DNA from 3 places in the Bradyrhizobium sp. HKCCYLS1011 genome. Region 2 is predicted to be linked to each of the others. Evidence: predicted binding sites of a transcription regulator. Region 2 holds the regulator's gene; each other region holds the start of a gene.
The links. Region 2 encodes LexA, which represses DNA repair genes until DNA is damaged. Its sites were predicted from a motif close to TGTTCNNNNTGTGTTCNG; they were not measured.
Positions count from the first base shown of each region.

Region 1 (6,753 bases), on a different contig from region 2:
GCAGTGCTGACGGCATGGATCGCGCCGGCAGTGGCACAAATGCCCAACATCAATCTGCTCGCCGACGGCCCGTCCAAGTCCGATGAGGAGAAGGAGGCCGATGCGGCTCGGGAGAAGGCCTACAAGGAGACCCTGAAGAAGATCCCGAATGCCCAGACCAGTTCGGATCCATGGGGCGGGGTTCGCACCACCGACACGCCAAAGACACCCGCGGTGAAGACCACGGCTGCGGCCAAGAAGAAGGGCGGCGCCAGCGCCAACTGATCGGGGCCGACGACGGCCCAGTGTCCCGCCGGGGGCGCGCGTTTGCTTCGGACTCGGATTCGCTCAGCCCTTGTCTATATTGACGGGATTGTGGCGTTGACGGAGTTCGCGAGTGAGAGAGCGTCCGCGAGACCTCGCCAGCCGAATGGCGGCCCGGCGCAAGGGGGCCGACGGCTACGTGCGCGACACTTTTACGCTGCCACGTGACGAGGCTCGCGCCAAGGCCCGCGAATACCTCACCCGCTATCCCAAGGCCGGCTATATGAGCGCCGTGGAAAGCTGGCGGGAACTGCCGGACGGCGCGATCGAATTCACGATGCGGCGGCTCCGGAGCGCCGATTGAGAGCCGGCTGCACGCACGCCTGTGCCCGCATCCCGGTCGCTATTCCTTCTCTCCCAGCAGCTTCCTTGTGTGCCGATTGATGAAGTGAAGCCGGGTGCAGGCCTTGCAGATCACGGTTTCATAGGCGCTCGGATCGCCCGGCCTAGCTTCTTCCAGCCAGTGCTGCACGTTCATCCCGGTCCGAGGACATTTGAAGATCAGATTACCCATATCCTTGTAATATCGGACAGGATCGGGCTGAACATTTTGATCTTGATCAATTGCTGCAGCGCAACCGCTTGGGTCGCCGGGGCGCTCCAGCGCTGACCGGACCACGTTCCCGGGCCAATTCTGCAAGTCGGGGGGGGGGCGGCCGCCTCAGGCGGTATCAAGCGACTCGGCAACGATTCGGATCCTGAACACCGGCTGCCGGGCTTCGTTGAGGAGCTCCATCTGCCACTCGGAATTTTCGGCAAGCTTGCGCGAGATGCTGCTCGCCATATCGGCGCAGACGGTGGTCATCTCCTTCCAGGCGGCGTTCCGGTCGGGACACTCAGTCCCATATTCGGAAACCCCCGAGTAGGAGCCGTTTCGGATACGAAAGAAATAGAGCGGCATTGCCAAAACCGGTGAGCCCCGACCGCCCCCAGGCCGTGGTTCCCATGAACGCTTAAATAAATGGAGGCGGAAACCTGGCTCAGATCAATTCCGGGAAACTACGGTCGGTTTGTTCATCTTAAGATTGTAAATTGGCCGAGCCGAATTTCCGCGTGCTTTGCCGTCATTGCGGCGGTCAGGCGGGTCGATTTTCATTCGCTTTCGGTGATCCGCAGCAATCCGTCGCCAGTCACCACGGGTCCTTCGTCGGTCACGGCGACATAACCTAATGTCACCAGCCGGTTCAGATGAGCCGGCGGCACGCTGGGGGCAGACTCGCTGACCGCGATCTCGATCAGCGATGCGAACTCTTCGGGCGTAAGCAGGGGAGGGGTGTGGACGGTCATCGTTCAACTGAAGGTCGGTTCACGCGTTGCGGGGCTGCGGGTGCCGGCCAATGCAGCCGTTGCAGCAGCTGAATGTCAATCGATGTGCGATGACCGACTGCGATGACTGACGACGATGAGATGTGCAATCCCGGATTCGCGGGTGGGATCGCAAAACCTTGCGAGCGAGGTGGCCGAGCCCCGGACCGCCGCGGACCGAGGCTCGGCGTCAACGTCGCAGCTCCCCTCGAGGGCAGTTCGGCAATGACGTTGTAACTCTAGTACGAACCGTCCGTCGAACCTTGAGTCAGGTCAAAAAGGGGGCGGCACCGGAAACACACGGATAGATTGTCAGCAGTTGTCGTTAGAAATCTTCTCCGGCGCGACGGTCAGTCGATATGCAACTTCGGTCGATCCGTCGACCACTTCGAGAAGCTCCCCGCAGAGCAGGCAGCGGATCTCGCCGGCGCTGCCGGTCTGCGATTGGAGTTCGATCCGGCGGAAGCCGGCTTTGCAGGCGGGGCAGATCACGTCGTCTGTTCGCATAGGTATTTATGCCGAGCCCCGCCTGATCGTTCCCGCTGGCGGCTGCGCACGCGCACATTTAACGACGCGAACATCTTGCGATCGTGATGCTGGTTCCGATCATCCATTCCAGGCTGCGTGGGGGTCAAAAGCCCCGGCGTTGCAGCCGGGGCTTTCTTTCGGCGCGGATGGATTCAGGGCCTTGCGCCTACGTGTGACAGCGAATGTGTGACAGTGAATGTGAGACTATGAAGGCGTGAACAAGGAGTGTGTGAGGACGAACGCGCGACGATGAGGGAGGGACAACGAGCCTGCGATCTAATGAGCCGGTGACTTAATGAGCCCGTGACTGTGAGCCGGGTGGGCAGCTTGCCACAAGCGGAACTCGCGATGCAGTGGGAACTCACAAGACCACTTTGGCAACCTTAATTCTATACCGCAACTAAAAGTTTATCGCAACCGAGTGTGATATGCGATTGCATCGCGTTGCGTGATCGCGGTCACATTCGCATGCGCCTGCTCAGTGAGTCGCGACTGCGACGAGGTCGAGCGATGTACAAGGTTATCGACACCATTCTCAATATCGGTTGCCTGCTGACAGCAACCTTCTATGTCCTGACCGTGCTGTGGGCGCAGCTTAACTGCTCGCTGATCCCGATGCTCGGTAGTCCCTGTCATGGGTCTGAGCGTGATGCCTGGATGGTCCCGCTCTTCCTGGCCCCTATCGGCGTGCCCGCGCTGATTGGACTCGCGGTGATGCTGTGGGGACCGCCCCGAGGCTGACGTTGCGACCGAGCGTCCAGGCGCGGCCGGCCGAAGGCTGATGTTCCGGCGCCGATGTTGGCTCAAGCGTCGAAGCCGCTGCACGAGATTGCACGCTTGGCACGACTGCCGGGTCTGAGAGCGGAACTCCGTTCTTGGCCGGAGAACTGCGGAGCGGTGCAGCAGCTGCCTAAAACTGCAGCGTTTGCATGCGAACAAAAGCGGAAGCGAGGCGGGAACTTCGTTCTTCTCAGGAGAACCACGGAAGCGTCAGGGGAAGCTCCTGATTACTTCGATGATGCCGACAATGGCGGGGTTGAAGGCGTCGAGATCTGCCGCGGGGATCCAGTACTCGCGATGGTCGCGGCCGCCAACCTCTTGCACCTCATAGTGTGCGAGGAAACTCCGTTTCACCTCGAAGCGCGTCACATGTCCCGCACCGCTCGCCGGCATGTTCCAGTCGCGCGCGATCTTGGTTGCGTAGTCCTCGCTCAGCACCGGATAGAAAATCGGCTGCTCCGGAAGACGCGGCGGAAAGCTTCGCATCCCGGAGGAGCGGATCAGCGCGAGCTCATCCGGGCCGACGGGGCGCCAGAGTGTGATGGTCGGTTCGTCTGCGGGCATCGGCGCGTCAGGAACGATCGGTGGTTGCAACAAGACGGGTGTGCAGAACTATCATGAATCCTGCGTGCGGTCGCGATGGACCGCGACCGTCATGGCTGCGGCTTGGCATTCGTGTCGATCTGGCAGGCTGGGCTTAGGCTCTATGGCACGAGGCCTGAGACGTGACGGTTCGTCTGCGAGGAGCCCCTCGGCTTCGTCCTGTAGGGGCAAGTGCGACGCCCCGCGCACACCTTGTGCTGTGGGCATCGTTCACTTTTCGGGGACGACGCGCAACATCAGCGGCGCCATGTTATGTTGTCGGAGGCAACTGCTGCTGCCGAGGAGATGGCCAATGGCCGGGTGGGTTATTTTCATCTTGTCAGTTGCTTCGATACCGCTCGCGACAGAGATGGCGCGCGAACGTCAGAGATCGCAGCGAACGTGGTTCTGGATCGCCTTCCTCGTCGGTCCGTTGGCGCCCCCGGTGCTTCTGGTCCTCGGAGATGCCAAGCAGCCCATGCGCGCGAATTAGAGACGCTCGCAACCTGTTTGTGTTGGCGATCGTCACAGGCCGCGACGGGGGGGGGCGAGGTCGAGAATGGCCGCGGCTCTCCGGTGAAGTTATCCGCCGCAACTCAGACGGACTTAGCGCTTTTGAGTGCGCTTTGCTTCCTCGACAACTTCCGTTGATCGTTCAAGAACCGCAAGGCTCTTGGCCAAGGTGAGGTAGGTCTCGGCCACCGTCTCAAGCTGTCGGCGCGCTGCGGGATCGGCCGCCTGCCTGGCAGCGCGTTCGTAGCGCGTCGCAAGATGAAGATATTCGGCCGGCGTCGTCATGGCCGGGCAACGAGAGCTCCTGCAGAGCGTTCCTGATGGGATCGCAAAATCAAACTCGGACACTGGCGAAAGTGAGGAGAGCCTAGCCTCTAAGAAAAGAACATATTGCGAACATAGAACAGATCGGGTACGTTGCGGGACAGATAAACCGAAGATTGCCGGCCCGTCTCGTTAACCATTTGTCCATCCCGCGAATCCCCGCCATAAGGAGCGCCAATGTCCGCCACCGCACTGCGCATCGTCGAAGGTTCTTCCATGGATAAGAGTAAGGCGCTGTCCGCAGCCCTGTCCCAGATCGAGCGCCAGTTCGGCAAGGGCTCGGTGATGAAGCTCGGCAAGAACGATCGCTCGATGGACATCGAGACGGTCTCGACCGGCTCGCTCGGGCTCGACATCGCGCTTGGGGTCGGCGGTCTGCCAAAGGGGCGCATAGTCGAGATCTACGGCCCGGAATCCTCGGGCAAGACCACCTTGGCGCTGCACACCGTTGCGGAAGCGCAGAAGAAGGGCGGCATCTGCGCCTTCATCGATGCCGAGCACGCGCTCGACCCGGTCTATGCGCGCAAGCTCGGCGTCAATATCGACGAACTCCTGATCTCCCAGCCCGACACGGGTGAGCAGGCGCTGGAAATCTGCGACACGCTGGTGCGCTCGGGGGCGGTCGACGTGTTGGTGGTCGATTCGGTCGCGGCGCTCGTGCCCAAGGCCGAGCTCGAAGGCGAGATGGGCGAATCGCTGCCGGGTCTGCAGGCGCGGTTGATGAGCCAGGCGCTGCGCAAGCTGACCGCCTCGATCAACAAATCCAACACCATGGTGATCTTCATCAACCAGATCCGGATGAAGATCGGCGTCATGTACGGCTCGCCGGAGACCACCACCGGCGGCAATGCGCTGAAGTTCTATGCCTCGGTGCGTCTCGACATCCGCCGCATCGGCGCGATCAAGGAGCGCGACGAGGTGATCGGCAACGCCACGCGCGTGAAAGTGGTGAAGAACAAGCTGGCGCCGCCGTTCAAGCAGGTCGAGTTCGACATCATGTATGGCGAGGGCGTCTCCAAGATGGGCGAGATCCTCGATCTCGGCGTCAAGGCCGGCATCGTCGAGAAGTCCGGCGCTTGGTTCTCCTATGACAGCCAGCGGCTGGGGCAGGGACGCGAGAACGCCAAGTCCTTCCTGAAGGCCAATCCTGACATGACGGCCAAGATCGAGACCGCAATCCGGCAGAACTCCGGCCTGATCGCCGAGCAGATCCTGGCCGGCAGCGCCGAGCGCGACGCGGACGGCGAAGAGCCGGCTGAAGAGTAAAGTTTACGGCGGCAGCGGGCGCCTGGGGACGTTGAGTTGCCGACGTCCCGGCGCCCGCTTGCGTGTGTATGGTGCGCCACCGAAATTCGCGTGCCTTGCGTTTGCACTCTACGCCGTATTTGGGAGGCGGGGGTGCCGTCTTCATGCGCTTCATACAGTTTGAGCTCGAATTGCTGACGCCGAACGCGCGGACGAATTGCCTGGATCCGCGCCCTCATTTCCACATCTAATATGCCGTACGCGTTGCATGGTGATGGGTCATGACGCGCCTGATCCTGACGACGGACTACATCTATTGCAGGTCAGATGCGGACGATTCGCCCGATCTGTTTCTGCATTTCGGTCACGACTTCGGCCCTCATCTGCAGCGGCTCGTGTTTGGTCATCCGCCTACAGAAGCTCAGCTCGAGGATCGCTTTGATGTCCGATCTGAACAACGACACCAAAAGCGAGGTTCACACTGGCTGGATTTCCTTCCCTCGAAACGTCTCGACCGGTTCGAGGTGCGCGGCATCGGCCTCGCCCAGCTTTGCGCATGCTCTGAAACCGTCGAGCTTTGGATCGGGCCGACTGCGAATGACCAGCTCGAGTTGATCTGGCTGCTCGACTATCTCAGGCGTCGCAGAGCCATTCCGCGGCGTCTTTCCCTTCGACCGGCCGATCCGCTGGTCGGCAGTTCCACCGAGGAGGTGGCTGCAATGGACGCTCCGCGAATTCCCATCACGTCCACGCATGTCGAGCTCGCTTCGAAAGCCTGGCAAGCCTTTCGTTCGCCGACGCCGCAAGCCTGGGTTGACCTGCTGCGGGAGGATCTGAGCGCGTTGCCACGCCTGCGCGACACCGTATTGAGGCTGTTGATTGAGTTGCCGGCCCCCGGCACCGGCCTCGGGTCGACCGAGATCGGATTGTTGGAGCTGATCTATCCCGATCCGCCGCACCGGCTCAGCGTCATCCTGAACACGCTCGTCTACTTCAACGGATACTATCGCCACACGATATTCAATGACTGGGAGACGGCTCTGTTGGCAGAGCCGCTGGCTTTCGGTCCTGAGCCTGCGATCACGGCGCTCGATCCTGAACTTCAGACTCTCGCGCTCGGGAATTTTCGGCGACGTCAGGATATCCATCGGGAAAGCCGGCCGCGGCTGACGG
Region 1 covers NZ_JBNPTT010000005.1:611,922-618,674, forward strand. The annotation lists gene ACQR1W_RS19805 (hypothetical protein) at 1-264, shown strand, start outside; gene ACQR1W_RS19810 (hypothetical protein) at 377-607, shown strand; gene ACQR1W_RS19815 (DUF6894 family protein) at 965-1,204, opposite strand; gene ACQR1W_RS19820 (hypothetical protein) at 1,396-1,590, opposite strand; gene ACQR1W_RS19825 (hypothetical protein) at 1,921-2,115, opposite strand; gene ACQR1W_RS19830 (hypothetical protein) at 2,647-2,877, shown strand; gene ACQR1W_RS19835 (ADP-ribosylation/crystallin J1) at 3,127-3,480, opposite strand; gene ACQR1W_RS19840 (hypothetical protein) at 4,105-4,296, opposite strand; gene recA (recombinase RecA) at 4,513-5,601, shown strand; gene ACQR1W_RS19850 (hypothetical protein) at 5,862-6,753, shown strand, end outside.
Region 1: the regulator LexA is predicted to act here: its motif matches at 4,393-4,410, upstream of recA (recombinase RecA).

Region 2 (6,753 bases):
GAAACATCCACAGCATGCACGTGACTTCAACCCGGATAGTCCAGAGCCGATAAAATTGTCCCCGTAAAGCTTTCCGGGCTGGTTAGAAATGTAAATCCACGTCCCCACCAGAACCGGCTCATGAGTTTTGTCCCAGGAGCACGGCAGTTCATCATTTTGGATTTCAAAAGCTCCGCACAGATCATCAGTGCAAGGGTCACGCCCAGCCAAATGTAGAGAATCGTCGGAGACCTACGCTGCCTAAAGAAGGCAGATCAGTGACAAACCAGATCGGATCTGAGTGCGAACCGAGGGCTGCTTCTGGTCGCAAGCGACCCTTCGGTTCTTCGACAGCCTGCTTCCAGTTGAACCCGAACAGCAGACCTGCTTGGCATAGAGCGAGAGGTCGAAGACGGGCCAAGAGGTGACATTCGAGACGGCACAAAAACAGTTAAAGTCCTCTCGAGGCTAACGATCTGTAAAATGGATCGTAAAAAAGCTCGGATGTAGCCGATGACTTACACAACCTTCGCATGCTACCGGCATAACTTCACTTCATACGGCTCGATCCGAACGACGGGACATAAGATGTCAGATAAACTCCAAGCGAATGATTGCCTGGAAATCTATGAATCGCGCGTCCGACTCAGCTTCTTCCTTGCCGGTGGGGTGCTTCTCACTCTCGGTGCATTGTTCATGACCGGAGCTTGCCTCGGCGTGCTTTTTGGCTTCCTTGGCCCTCCTCAAACAACGGCTCGCCAGATTGTTTCGCCGTCCCTAGCGTTGCTGATTGGGGTGGTAGGCATCATCATGTTCGGACCGATTACTATTCAGTCAGCGGGTAGGCTGTTCGGTCCGCGCCGGCCGGTTCTCTTTTTGACCCCGGATGGCTTCAAGGATAGCCGGATCAGCTCCGACTGGATTCCGTGGTCTACGATCCTGTCTGCGAAGGACTATCGTGGTAAAGGCCTTGTTCTGGACGTGGATCCTCAATTCGTGAGTACGCTACGAACAAATTTTGTAGGCCGGTTCTTGGGCACGGCAAATCGGCTCTTCGGCTATCGAGGCTTATGGATCGCAGCATTCCCGCTTGAGAACACATCCACGCGCGCACTTCTCGAAATCATGCGTGGCCGAATTTAGAGGGTTGAGGCCATGGCAGCGGGCCCGGAGTCCGGATTGCTCGTAGTTCTACATCTGCCGAATGTCCGCCTTGGATCAGAACCAGTGGTTTTGACCCGTGCAAGCCGCTTCCGGTCTATAACTCGACAGCCGACGCTTCGATGAGCATCGGGCTAGGCAGCATGGGGCCCGAAGCCGCCATGTGAAAGTGAAAGTCGCAGCTCCAGTATGATTGTTTTACGGAGTTCTCTGGGCCAATAGTTTCGACCCGCTTCGTCAAACCTCACGTGTGGTAGATTGCGTCAGTTGGCGGTCTGCGGGCACGGCTGCTCCGGTGGAGGCGCGCGAATTGGTATGTTTGTTCGGTTTGTGGTCGGCGCCGACGGTGAGAACCACCGCTGGCTGACGGGTATCATTACTGAGGCGCGGCTTCTTCGCGACCGGGGACAACTCGCCTCCTATCAGACGGAGTGGCTTGAGGACACCTACGCTTGGCTAAATGACCATCTCCCTTGTCCGCCATTCTCGACGAGCAACTGGGGACCAGAAGCAGTTTCGTGGTTTAAGGACACGGCGGAGCCATCGATCAAAAAGATGTGGGAAATCGCGGCACTCCTTGAGGAGCACGGCACCGCAGTGCGGCTGCTCCGATCGAAGAACCCGGGAAAGATTGTCTATGAGGACGACTTCCAGATCGTAGTCCAGGAGTGGAGGCGTCTCTAGACCAGCACCAACGTCGGCTTCGGGTTCAAAAGCGGCGATTCGCTTCCACGTCGCTTACTTCTGGTTTCACCCCCGGAGCGGACATCATCGGAGCCGATCGAGGATGTCCGAGATGGGGCCATATCCAGTCATGCGACACGCGCGACCTATGCAGTTCGATCGGACCACAACCTCTGCGTAGAGGTGCTAGCTCTGACCGGACTCCGACGGCAGCTCGAACGTGCCGAGATGATATTCGGAGGTCTCGTCCTCCTCGTCATCGTCAGACGGGGACTGCGCTGGCGGCGGAAGTTCCACCAGCGTGAAGAGCGCATCGGGATGTCGCTGCCAGATGGCGAGATCGTCGGCCGTCACGGTCAGCCACCCGAACGTAAACATGTAACGACCGGGCTCAGTGATGCGCCCGGCCTTCTGCCAACTGATCTTGTTGACCACGGTCCACTCTCCCCCCGGCGAACCACAACTTCCGCCGAGGGCTGAATGTTCCTATTTGTTTGTCTTCGCTTCAGCTCAGGTAATCGAGATCCGTCGCACCGGCGTCACTTCGCTTCCGCTCGCTGCCTCCGTGCCCAACGGCTTGCGCTCGGCAGGCTGCTTGGCGACCGGGAGCTGCAGCACGGTCACGCGCTGTCCTTCGCAGAGCTGCGTTACCAGCACGTGGCGGCCGTCAGCGAATTCGATTGCGTCGTGATGGCGATCGGGCACGTGCTTCTCGATCGCGTTGAACTTGGCCACGCGTTCGCGGATCGTGCGCGTCCAGATCCAGCGGCTGTCGTAGCGGACGTCGTCAGCAAACGCCAATTCCGTTCCGGGCAGCATACACACGGCGACATTCGGCTCGCTCTCGGAGGCGAAGCCGCGGGTCGAAGTTCCGCGGAACGTCGTCGAGATCAGCGTTTCCCCGACCTTCGCAGGGCGGGACGCAACGGCATGCAGGCTATAGTCACACATCGGATCGCTCCTCGTTCGAGATAGCAACCCACGCTCCCCCCGGACAGGCGCAGGCCTCTATCAGAGTGGACATCAAACCCGATGTTAGCGCGTGCTTAACGGCAATTCTGCGCTGATCTGCACCGTCTACGGCCGTTCGTGATCACAACCGTTTGAGCGCATTGCTTCACTCTCAGAGCGCACAATCACCACCGTCGTCGGAGCAGGCGTCCAACGCGTCAGATCAAATCTGGTCTCGGCGCAATCGAGCCTGTGAGAAGCTCGCGCGCGAAACAATCAGTATTTTCGGTAAAGTCCGACCAGCTTGCCCTGAATCTTGACGCGGTTGGGCGGCAGGATGCGGACTTCATAAGCAGTATTGGCCGGCTCGAGCGCAATCGAAGCGCCGCGACGGCGAAAACGTTTCAGGGTGGCTTCCTCGTCGTCGATCAGGGCCACGACGATGTCGCCGGTATCGGCTGAGTCATTGCGCTGGATCAGCGCCATGTCGCCGTCGAGAATGCCGGCATCGACCATCGAGTCGCCGCGCACCTCCAGCGCATAATGCTCACCGGTGCCGAGCATGTCGGCGGGCACGCTGATGGTGTGGCTGCGAGTCTGCAAAGCTTCGATCGGCGTGCCCGCGGCAATGCGGCCCATCACCGGAACCGCGACCGGACGCTCACCGTCGTCGATCGCAGGCGTGCTGGTCCGCACCTTGCCGAGATTGCCTTCGATCACCGAGGGTGTGAAGCCGCGCCGATTGTTCGCCGCTTGCGACAGCTCGGGCAGCTTGATCACCTCGATGGCGCGCGCGCGATTGGGCAGGCGACGAATGAAGCCGCGCTCCTCGAGCGCCGTGATCAGGCGGTGGATGCCGGACTTGGAGCGCAGATCGAGTGCGTCCTTCATCTCGTCGAAGGAGGGCGGCACGCCAGCTTCCTTCAGACGTTCGTTGATGAACCGCAGAAGTTCGTACTGTTTGCGCGTCAGCATCTCGACCAGATCCCCAGGGTTGACGTGTCGTCCTTGTTCGAGACGACCTTTTTCACGGCGCCCGCAACATCTTCGAAACAAATCATGAACGGACACTATCTGTTCGATATGTGTTCTGCAATCCTTAATTTGTAGTGAAGATGGCGCGCACGATGCCTGTCAGAATCTGCCCGGTTTATTCCGGCAGACGCAGAATCTCGCAGGTGGAGCCGGCACTTGCTGCGGATGCAAAAGCGGGGCGGATCACCAAAGCCTGGGACAGCGCGAGATTTCCGAGCAGCGAGGAGTCCTGATGCGTGACGGGAGTGGCGACCAGCGTGCCGTCTTCGCGCTCTTCGAGTCGCGCGCGCAAATAGTCCTCGCGGACGTCATTGGCGCCGAGGTCGCGGCCGAGCAGAGCGGTCTCGCGGGCGGGGTGGATCTGCGCCAGCCCCAACAGCTTCCGAATCAGCGGCACCAGAAACAACAGGCTGCAGACATAGGAGGAGACGGGATTGCCGGGCAGACCGATCACGCGCATAGCGCCGAGGCGCCCATGCATCATCGGCTTGCCCGGGCGCATCGCGATCTTCCAGAACGCCATCTCCACGCCTTCAGCATCCAGCCCCTGCTTGACCAGGTCGTGATCGCCGACCGAAGCGCCGCCGGTCGTGATCAGGATGTCGGCTTGCGCCTCGCGCGCGCGGCGAATGCCGGCGACCGTCGCGTCCAAGGTATCCGCGGCGATGCCGAGGTCGATCGGTTCTGCGCCTTCGGCGCGCGCCAGCGCGCGCAGAGCATAGCCGTTGGAGTAGACGATCTGCCCAGGCTCGGGGCTGGAGCCCGGCATCACCAGCTCGTCGCCGGTGGCGAGCAGCGCCACCTTCGGCCGGCGGCGCACCGGAAGCTCCGGATAGTTCATGCTGGCTGCGAGCGACAGGTCGCGATCGCTCAGGCGGCGCCCGGACTGGAGCAGCACGTCGCCCTCGCGGAAATCCGCACCCGCGGGACGGATGTGGCGGCCCTGTCTGGCCGCTTCGGTGAGGGTGACGTGATCGCCGTCAGCGATGGTGTCTTCCTGGATTACGACCGCATCGGCCCCGTCAGGCACCACGCCGCCGGTGAAGATGCGCGCGGCTTCGCCCGCTCTGAGCGCACGTTCGAACGGCCGACCGGCCGCGATCTCGCCGATCACCTTGAGCCGCGCCTGCGCGCGGTCGGCATCCGCGGCGCGGACCGCATAGCCGTCCATCGCCGACATCGCCTGCGGCGGCTGCGTGCGCAGCGCGGCGACATCGCGCGCCAGCACCCGATGATAGGCCTGGTCCAGCGCGATCTGCTCCTCGGGCAGCGGGACGGCGCCGTCGAGGACCAGGGCCAGAGCTTCGGAGACCGGCATCAGCGCCATGAGAGTTCCTTCCGGGAGGAGCCGGCGCAGCGCCGACCGAATTCGCCTTCTAACCGAAGCTCTAACGCAAGGCCAAGCGCTTCGGCTGCGAGGCGGTCGCGGCAGAGTGATCGGTTGCTATCCGGCCACCGCGCGACAGGCGGCGCGCTCTGTCGTCTGCAGGATCTCGGCGACCAGGGTCCTGAGCCAGACCGAGGCCGCATCGCGATCGAGCTGCAGCGGCCAGACCATGGAGACTGCCGGCAGTCGCAGCTTCAAGGGGACCGGGCTGAGCGTCAGGCCGAAGCGCGGCCCGTAAAGCCGCGCCATGCGCGCCGGTATCGTCGTGATCACGGGCGAGGCGGCGACGGTCGCCAGCACGCTCAGAAATTCCGAGGACGCCGCCACCACGTTCAGCTCGGTCCCGATCTCATCCAGTGCGGCGGCGAAGCACCCCTGCAGGCTGTTGGTGAACGTGACCAGCACCTGCGGCAGCGCCATGTAATCGGCAAGCGCGATCGGCGCCTTCACCGGCACGCGGTTGGGGTTGAAGGCGCAGCTCAGCGCCTGCTCGAACAGGAACTGCGACTTGTGCCGCTGCACCTCGGCCTCGAAACAGCCGACGGCGAGATCCAGCGATCCCTCGTCGAGCAGGCGGTGAACCTGGTCTCGTTCCGCCGGCTGGCTGATCAGCCGCAAGCCAGGGGCGGCGCGGCGGAGCGCCGCCGTGAGTTCGGGGATCAGCAAGAGCTCCACCTCGCTGGAAAAGCCGAGGCGGATGGTGCGCTGCTCGGTCGCCGGATCGAACGCCGGCGCGGCGTGCAACGCGGTCTGCATCTGCGCCAGCGCGCTACGCACCGGTCCTGCCAGCGCAGCAGCGCGAGGCGTGGGCTGCATCGCCGTGCCGATCCGGACGAACAGCTCGTCCTGCAGCAGCACGCGCAGCGTCGACAAGGTGTGGCTCATGGCGGGCTGCCCGACTTTGAGCCGGGCCGCGGCGCGCGTGACACTGCGTTCCTGCATCAGCGCGTCGAACGCGACCAGCAGGTTCAGGTCGAAGGAGCGAAGATCGAAGTGATCGATGGACTGCATGAGCTGGATCGATTTGAGCAATGTAACAGCTAGTCCTAGATCTCGATCCAGACAAGATGATCGTTCGGATCGAGGCAGCCAGATATGCACGACATCACGACCTACCGCGTTGGCGACGCCACCGTCACCAAGCTGTTCGAACTCACCCTGGACGGGGTGGATGCGTCCTTTCTCTATCCCGGTGCCGACGCCGCCAGCGTCGCGCGGGAACGAGCCGCGTTCGGGCCCGGCTCGGTCGACGCGTCCACCGGGTTGCTCCGCCAGAGCATCCATAGCTGGTTGGTGCGGACGCCGGAGCGGGTGATCCTGATCGATACCGCGACCGGCAATGACAAGGAGCGGCCGAGCGTCCCGATCTTTCACCGCCTGAACGAACCGTTTCTCGAGCGGCTGAAGGCGGCCGGCGTCGGCCCTGAAGATGTCGACCTCGTCCTGATGACACATCTGCACGCCGATCACGTCGGCTGGAATACGCGCCTCGTCAATGGACGCTGGATGCCGACCTTTCCGAATGCGCAATACATCTTTTCCGGCCGCGAGCGCGC
Region 2 covers NZ_JBNPTT010000009.1:3,966-10,718, reverse strand. The annotation lists gene ACQR1W_RS27555 (hypothetical protein) at 568-1,122, shown strand; gene ACQR1W_RS27550 (hypothetical protein) at 1,456-1,824, shown strand; gene ACQR1W_RS27545 (hypothetical protein) at 2,011-2,259, opposite strand; gene ACQR1W_RS27540 (hypothetical protein) at 2,335-2,775, opposite strand; gene lexA (transcriptional repressor LexA) at 3,052-3,750, opposite strand; gene ACQR1W_RS27530 (molybdopterin molybdotransferase MoeA) at 3,926-5,137, opposite strand; gene ACQR1W_RS27525 (LysR substrate-binding domain-containing protein) at 5,255-6,208, opposite strand; gene ACQR1W_RS27520 (MBL fold metallo-hydrolase) at 6,293-6,753, shown strand, end outside.

Region 3 (6,753 bases), on a different contig from region 2:
CATAGAACACCGCCTGATGCGGCGTGGTCTTGTCGGTCTTGCGCAGGCAGCGGTAGAGCTTCAGCACGTTGGAGATGTTTTCGCTGATCTCGTTACCGGTGCCGTCGCAGCAGATGACGATATTCTTCATTGCGATTGCAACTCTCCCAGGCTCGACCTTGGCGAGTGTAGACCATCCTGTGACGCTTTGGGAGATAGGGTTTTGTGACACTTCTTCCAGCAGGCAGGAATTGCCGAACTGGGGCCGTTAGCGATTCACCTATGCTCGCGGAACTCTCGCGCTGTGAAAAGTACAAGAGCCGCTTTAATCAGATTGTTGCGCGCGGAAGCGGCGGATACTCCGCAGTAGCTAAGATCTTGGGAGACGCAGCGGTCACCAGTGCGGAGGGGTCGGTCTAGAAAATCGGCCAAGCTCCGACGTGAAAAAAAGAGCATATACCCGATAGGTCTAGAACCCGAAATTCGAACCAGAGCGACTGGGGCTATGGTTTCGCATCTAAATACGCAGTTGTGTATTTTTGCAGCAGCGAAGCCAATTCCTCTATAGGAAGTCCATTTTCGTCGTATTCTTCGCCGTGAAGCATCGTGTCACGCATCTTCTTTATTTTCTGAAACTGCTCAACATCTGCCCTTACGTCATCTTCAGATGAGTGAGCAAATAGTATAGAACTTACGCAATGGAATTTGTCGGATAACCGGTACTTGTCCTTCATGACATCTCGCACCCGAAAAAGAAACTTCCCTCTCAACACTGTCTGTGGGCCGTCGGCTAAGGGTGACATAAACTGCTGCTCATATCTCGAAAAGCATTTGGCTATTAAGATTTCTAGCGCCGACCATCCGAACAAGAAGGCTCGAAGTGGATCCCTCTCGTGTTCAGTCATTCGCGAAGAGAGGCGCTTGACAGCGCTCAAACTCTTGTCGACTTGAAGAGCGAGAAACCTCGACTGAATATCCGTCACACCTTCGGTTGAGAGGCTTTTAGATAGATAAACGCGGCCATTCATCGATACGGAAAAGCTGTAGACGTCGCGCCCACTAGGATGCCTGAAATACACTTGGTCTGCTACTTGAACGAAATTCGCTGGCGCTTTACCCTCAAGGCTAAGCGCCAATCTCATGCTCTCAAATTCGTCCGCGTGTTTTTGTTTGAGCGCTGCTTTGTCGACCCCATCGAGGGCTACAATAAATCTATCCGTTGTTGCTGATTTATCGATCGAAACGCGGGCTTCTCCATATCCTTCCGCAATCAACACTGGATTTGATCGGATAGTTTCTTGGCGCATCGAACGAATCTCATTCATGGACTTCGTCAGCGCCTCGTCGAAGTCCTTCCCGTCTCTGCAGAAGATGGTGTTTAGCGCAATAGCCGCGATTGACGAGCCAATATCGGCTTTCTCTAGATATGTATCGGGCGTATTCGTAAGTATAAATGAGCACCGATCGGATCGGTACAGTTCTCCTGCTTCGAAATGCGTCGGAAGGCTGATCCCGCCCCGGACGCTCCAAGCGGCGATACGCGTGTAAGGCATCACTATCGTAGACGTCATCGCATTTTCTCGCGTTTCGTCTCGTGGTTGTTAGTCTTGAATGTGCAGTTCTAAATTCGCGGGTCCAGCTGCTGGTAACGGATGTGTAGCCCATCCCAAACAAAAAAGCCGGGTCGCTCGACCCGGCCTTTATGTATTGCCCCGAGCGAGCGGCCTCGCTGGCCACAAAGCAGCGAGTGCCGTCCTCAGCTCGCTTTCTCAGCTCGCCTTGGCGGCGGGAGCCTCGGCGGCCTTCTTCTCGATCTGGCGCTTCAGCTCCAGCGCGCGCGGCGACAGCGCGGCCGCGTTGGCCTTGAGCAGATAGGCGTCGAGGCCGCCATTGTGATCGACGCTCTTGATCGCGTTGGTCGAGACGCGCAGGCGCACGTTGCGGCCGAGTGCATCCGAGATGAAGGTCACGTTGCACAGGTTCGGCAGGAAGCGCCGCTTGGTCTTGATGTTGGAGTGGCTCACCTTGTGGCCGACCTGGGGGCCCTTGGCCGTCAGTTCACAGCGCCGCGACATTGTTGCAAATCCTCTTCCATCCCCGCACCCATAGGCCGCATCAGGCGGGCGGCGCGGGGGTCCAAAACTCGTCCAGTTCTCTCTGGGAGACGCGGACGTATAGGGGGCATGGGCGAATACGTCAAGTTTTTGAAGGCCGCCTCTGCCGGCGCATGCGGGGGCGCCGGCTGACCTCCCGCCGCTTTGGGGCGAGCGGCGCTCGTCCGGTCCCGCAGGCGGCAGCGGGAACGGGGTGCAGGGCAGGCTGACCGGTTGCCCGGGCGCGCTTCTGACCCGAAAAGGCCTTGCCGGATCAAGGCCATAGCTATCCGCTCGCCATCATATAAACGGCGCAATCGGAGCGCCAGGATACTCCGGTGCCGCGACCGTCGGGCGACCTTCGGCGCCTTCGACCGGACCACGCGGCACCGCCGGCTGGCGATGACCGGGCCGGCTCGGCCCCAGCGGGCGCTTTCCGAGCCGAGCAAGGCTCAAAGCGCGGGAAAAGCCGCCATTGATGGACCAGTTGCGTTGTACCGCAGTTTTTTTGACTTAAGTAACAAGGCGATCGCGCAATTGCGCGCACAGGCGGTTTTGGCAGGATCGGCCCTTAGACGTGACTCATAGCATAGCCCACCCGAACGTCGCGCCCGCCTGTGGCCGCGCCCTTGGCTCCCGGTTTGCGCTTCGCGCAGCTGGGATGCTTGCGCTGACCGTGGCGCTGCTCACCGCGGTCCCGCGAGCCGATGCCCAGGGCCGGCTCGATGCCGAATATGAGGCGACACTCGCCGGCATTCCGATCGGCAAGGGCACCTGGGCCATCGAGATCGGCGACGACCAATACGGTGCGGCCGCGCAAGGCGGCACCGCGGGGCTCCTGAAGAGCTTTTCGCAAGGCTCGGGGCAGGGCTCCGCCCAGGGGCGTATCGTCAACGGCGCGCTGGTCGGCCAGAGCTACCAGGCCTCGACGACAGCCGGCAAGAAGTCCGAGCAGATCCACATCACGCTTGCCAACGGCAATGTGAAGGAGTTCGGCATCGATCCGACGCCGCCGGTGGATCCCGACCGGATCCCGGTGACCGAGGCGCATAAGCACGGCGTCTACGATCCGATGACGGCGTCGCTGTTGCGCGTTCCCGGCAATGGCGAGCTGCTCACCCCGGAAGCCTGCCACGCCGGCGCGCCGGTGTTCGATGGCCGCATGCGCTACGAGCTCAAGCTCGATTTCAAGCGCATGGAGAACGTGAAGGCCGATAAGGGCTATCGCGGGCCGGCCTTGGTCTGCGCCATCTATTTCACGCCTGTGGCCGGCTATATTCCGGACAGGCCCGTGATCAAGTATCTGGCGAACGCGCGCAACCTCGAGATCTATTTCGTGCCGATCGCCGGCACGCGCGTCCTGGTGCCGTTCAAGCTGGTGATCCCGACCCCGTTCGGAACCGGCGTGCTGCAGGCGACCAGCTTCGTGACGCAGGCGACTCCGCCGCACGTGGCGAAGACGCAGTAGGGCTGGCGAGCCCGCAGCCGCTGTTCGCTCTCCACATCTGGTTTCCGAGGTCGCGCTGACGCGCGCGGCCCCGGAATGACGAGGCAGGTCAGCGCATGAATCCGTTTGACTCCGGCTCGAATCTGATTCGACTTAGCGCCCGCGTCGCCTGCGCCGAATCCGTCGCAAAACGGTTGCTTGTGATCGTCCGTAAAACTTGATCTAGTGCACTCCCTGGCGTCAGGCGCGAGATGTTGCGTGAACGAAGCCGGAAAGACACAGGAGTCACCGATTCGGGCGTGATTCGTTCTCAAGGCGTTCCGAAGCTTAAGGCGCGGCACTATATGCGTTGCAAAGTGAGACAGATGAGCGAGGTCGCGACCTCCTGAAACAGCTTCAAAATGTGGTTCCATCGCGCGTCACGGCTCGCACGCGCCTCTCGCCGGCAAAGACTTAAATTAACGAATGGCTTTCTCGTCCTCTTCGGCTGCCTCGCCCTTCGAGCGCACGCCTGATCGTGCTGCCGGCTCCGGCGTCACCGCCGTGCTTGGTCCGACCAACACCGGCAAGACTCATCTTGCGATCGAGCGCATGCTCGCGCATTCCAGCGGCATCATCGGTTTGCCGCTGCGCCTGCTCGCGCGCGAGGTCTACAACAAGATCGTCGATCGCGTCGGCACCGAACTGGTGGCGCTGATCACCGGCGAAGAGAAGATCAAGCCGAAAAATCCGCGCTACTGGGTCTCGACCGTCGAGGCCATGCCGCGCGACCTCGACGTCTCGTTCCTCGCGGTCGACGAGGTCCAGATCGCCGCCGATCTCGAGCGCGGCCACGTCTTCACCGACCGCATTCTCAACCGCCGCGGTCGCGACGAGACGTTGTTGCTGGGCGCGGCGACGATGCGGCCGATCATCGAGCGGCTGTTGCCGGGCGCATCGCTGGTGACGCGACCGCGGCTGTCGCAGCTCGAATTCGCCGGCGACCGCAAGATCACGCGGCAGCCGCGGCGGACCGCGATCGTCGCCTTCTCGGCTGACGAGGTCTACGCGATCGCCGAACTGATCCGCCGGCAGCATGGCGGCGCGGCGGTGGTGCTGGGATCGTTATCTCCGCGCACGCGCAACGCGCAGGTGGCGATGTTCCAGAACGGCGATGTCGACTACCTGGTCGCCACCGACGCGATCGGCATGGGCCTCAATCTCGATGTGGATCACGTCGCCTTCGCCTCCGACCGCAAATATGATGGTTATCAGTTCCGGCGGCTGACCCCGGCGGAATTTGCCCAGATCGCAGGGAGAGCCGGGCGCGCCACGCGCAACGGCACCTTTGGCACCACCGGACGTTGTGCCCCGTTCGAGCCCGAGCTCGTCAATGCGCTGCAGAACCACACCTTCGATTCCGTGAAGATGCTGCAATGGCGCAATGCGCGGCTGGATTTCGCAAGCGTCAGCGCCCTGCAGGTGTCGCTGGCGCTGCCGCCTGCGCATGAGGCCCTGACCCGGGCGCCGATTGCCGAAGATTTGCGCGTGCTCGATCATGCCGCACGCGACGCCGAGGTACGCGATATGGCGCATGGTCCTGCCGCGGTCGAACGGCTATGGGAGGCCTGCCAGATCCCGGATTACCGGAAGCTGTCGCCGGCCGCGCATGCCGAGCTTGTGACCACGGTGTTCGGCTTCCTGATGCAGAAAGGGCGCATTCCGGATGCCTGGTATGCTGCGCAGGTCGATCAGGCTGATCGCATCGACGGCGATATCGACACGCTGTCCGGGCGGATTGCACAAATTCGCACCTGGACCTTCGTCGCCAACCGGCCGGATTGGCTGGCCGATCCCGATCATTGGCAGGGGATTACCCGCGACGTTGAAAATAAATTGTCAGACGCCCTGCATGAACGGCTCACGGAGCGTTTCGTTGATCGTCGTACCAGTGTATTGATGCGGCGCCTGCGGGAGAACAGTGTTTTGAATACGGAAATCGGCAAGACTGGCGAAGTGATCGTCGAAGGGCACGCGATCGGCCGGCTGGATGGATTCACCTTCGCGCCCGACGCCGCCGAGGCCGGCTCCGAGGCCAAGGCCCTGCAGGCCGCGGCCCAGAAAGCCCTGGCCGGCGAGATCGAGGCGCGTGCCGAAAAACTGTCCAACGCGCCGGACGAGCATTTCGTGCTCACCGCCGATGGCACCATCCGCTGGACCGGCGATGCGGTCGCCAAGCTCGTTGCGACCGAGGACGCCTTGCATCCGCGGCTGCGGATCATCGCCGACGAGCGGCTCACGGGGGCGGCGCGCGACAAGGTCCAGGCCCGGCTCGACCTGTGGCTGAAGACCCATATCGAAAAGCTGCTCGGGCCGCTGTTCGAACTGTCCAAGGCCGAGGACATCACCGGCATTGCGCGGGGCATCGCCTTCCAGCTGGTCGAGGCGCTCGGCGTGATCGAGCGGGCGAAGATCGCCAACGAGATGAAGGATCTCGATCAGCCCTCGCGCGCCACCTTGCGCAAATACGGCGTCCGCTTCGGCGCCTACCACATCTACGTCCCGGCGCTGCTCAAGCCCGCCGCGCGCGCGCTCGCGGCGCTGCTGTGGGCCGAGAAGCAGGGCAATGTCGACATGTCCGCGCTGACGGGCGCGCAGCATCTGGCGAGCTCGGGCCGCACCTCGTTTCCGGTCGACAAGACCCTGCCGCGGGATGCCTATCGCGTGCTCGGCTATCGCCAATGCGGCGAGCGCGCCGTGCGCGTCGACATCCTCGAACGCCTGGCCGACCTGATTCGCCCGGCGCTGGCCTGGCGTGAGAACGCTCCCGGCGAGAAGCCGGCCGGCGCGTTCGACGGCCGCGGCTTCGTCGTGACCCAGGCGATGACCTCGCTCACCGGCTCGGCCGGCGAGGATTTCGCGTCGATCCTGCGTGCGCTCGGCTACCGCATGGAGAAGCGTCCGCCGTTGCCGCCGAAGCCGGTGGAGGCGCCAGCCCAAGCCCAATCCCAAGACGCGGCCGCTGAAGCCGCAGTCGCTGAAGCCGCAGTCGCTGAAGACACGGCCGCTGAGGCCGCGCCGGCCGAGGCACCTGACGCCGTGCCCGCCGAGGCCTCGCTGGAGACCACGTCTGAGGCGGGCATTGAGACCCCCATTGAGACCCCTGCCGAAGCCCCGGTCGAGGCTGTGCCAACGGTGGCAGAAGCTGCGGTAACGCCGGTGGTCGAACAGGTCGCAGCCGTGCCGGAGACGGTC
Region 3 covers NZ_JBNPTT010000003.1:777,771-784,523, forward strand. The annotation lists gene ACQR1W_RS12435 (DUF2235 domain-containing protein) at 1-130, opposite strand, end outside; gene ACQR1W_RS12440 (hypothetical protein) at 483-1,304, opposite strand; gene rpmB (50S ribosomal protein L28) at 1,749-2,054, opposite strand; gene ACQR1W_RS12450 (DUF3108 domain-containing protein) at 2,734-3,540, shown strand; gene ACQR1W_RS12455 (helicase-related protein) at 3,985-6,753, shown strand, end outside.
Region 3: the regulator LexA is predicted to act here: its motif matches at 3,825-3,842, upstream of ACQR1W_RS12455 (helicase-related protein).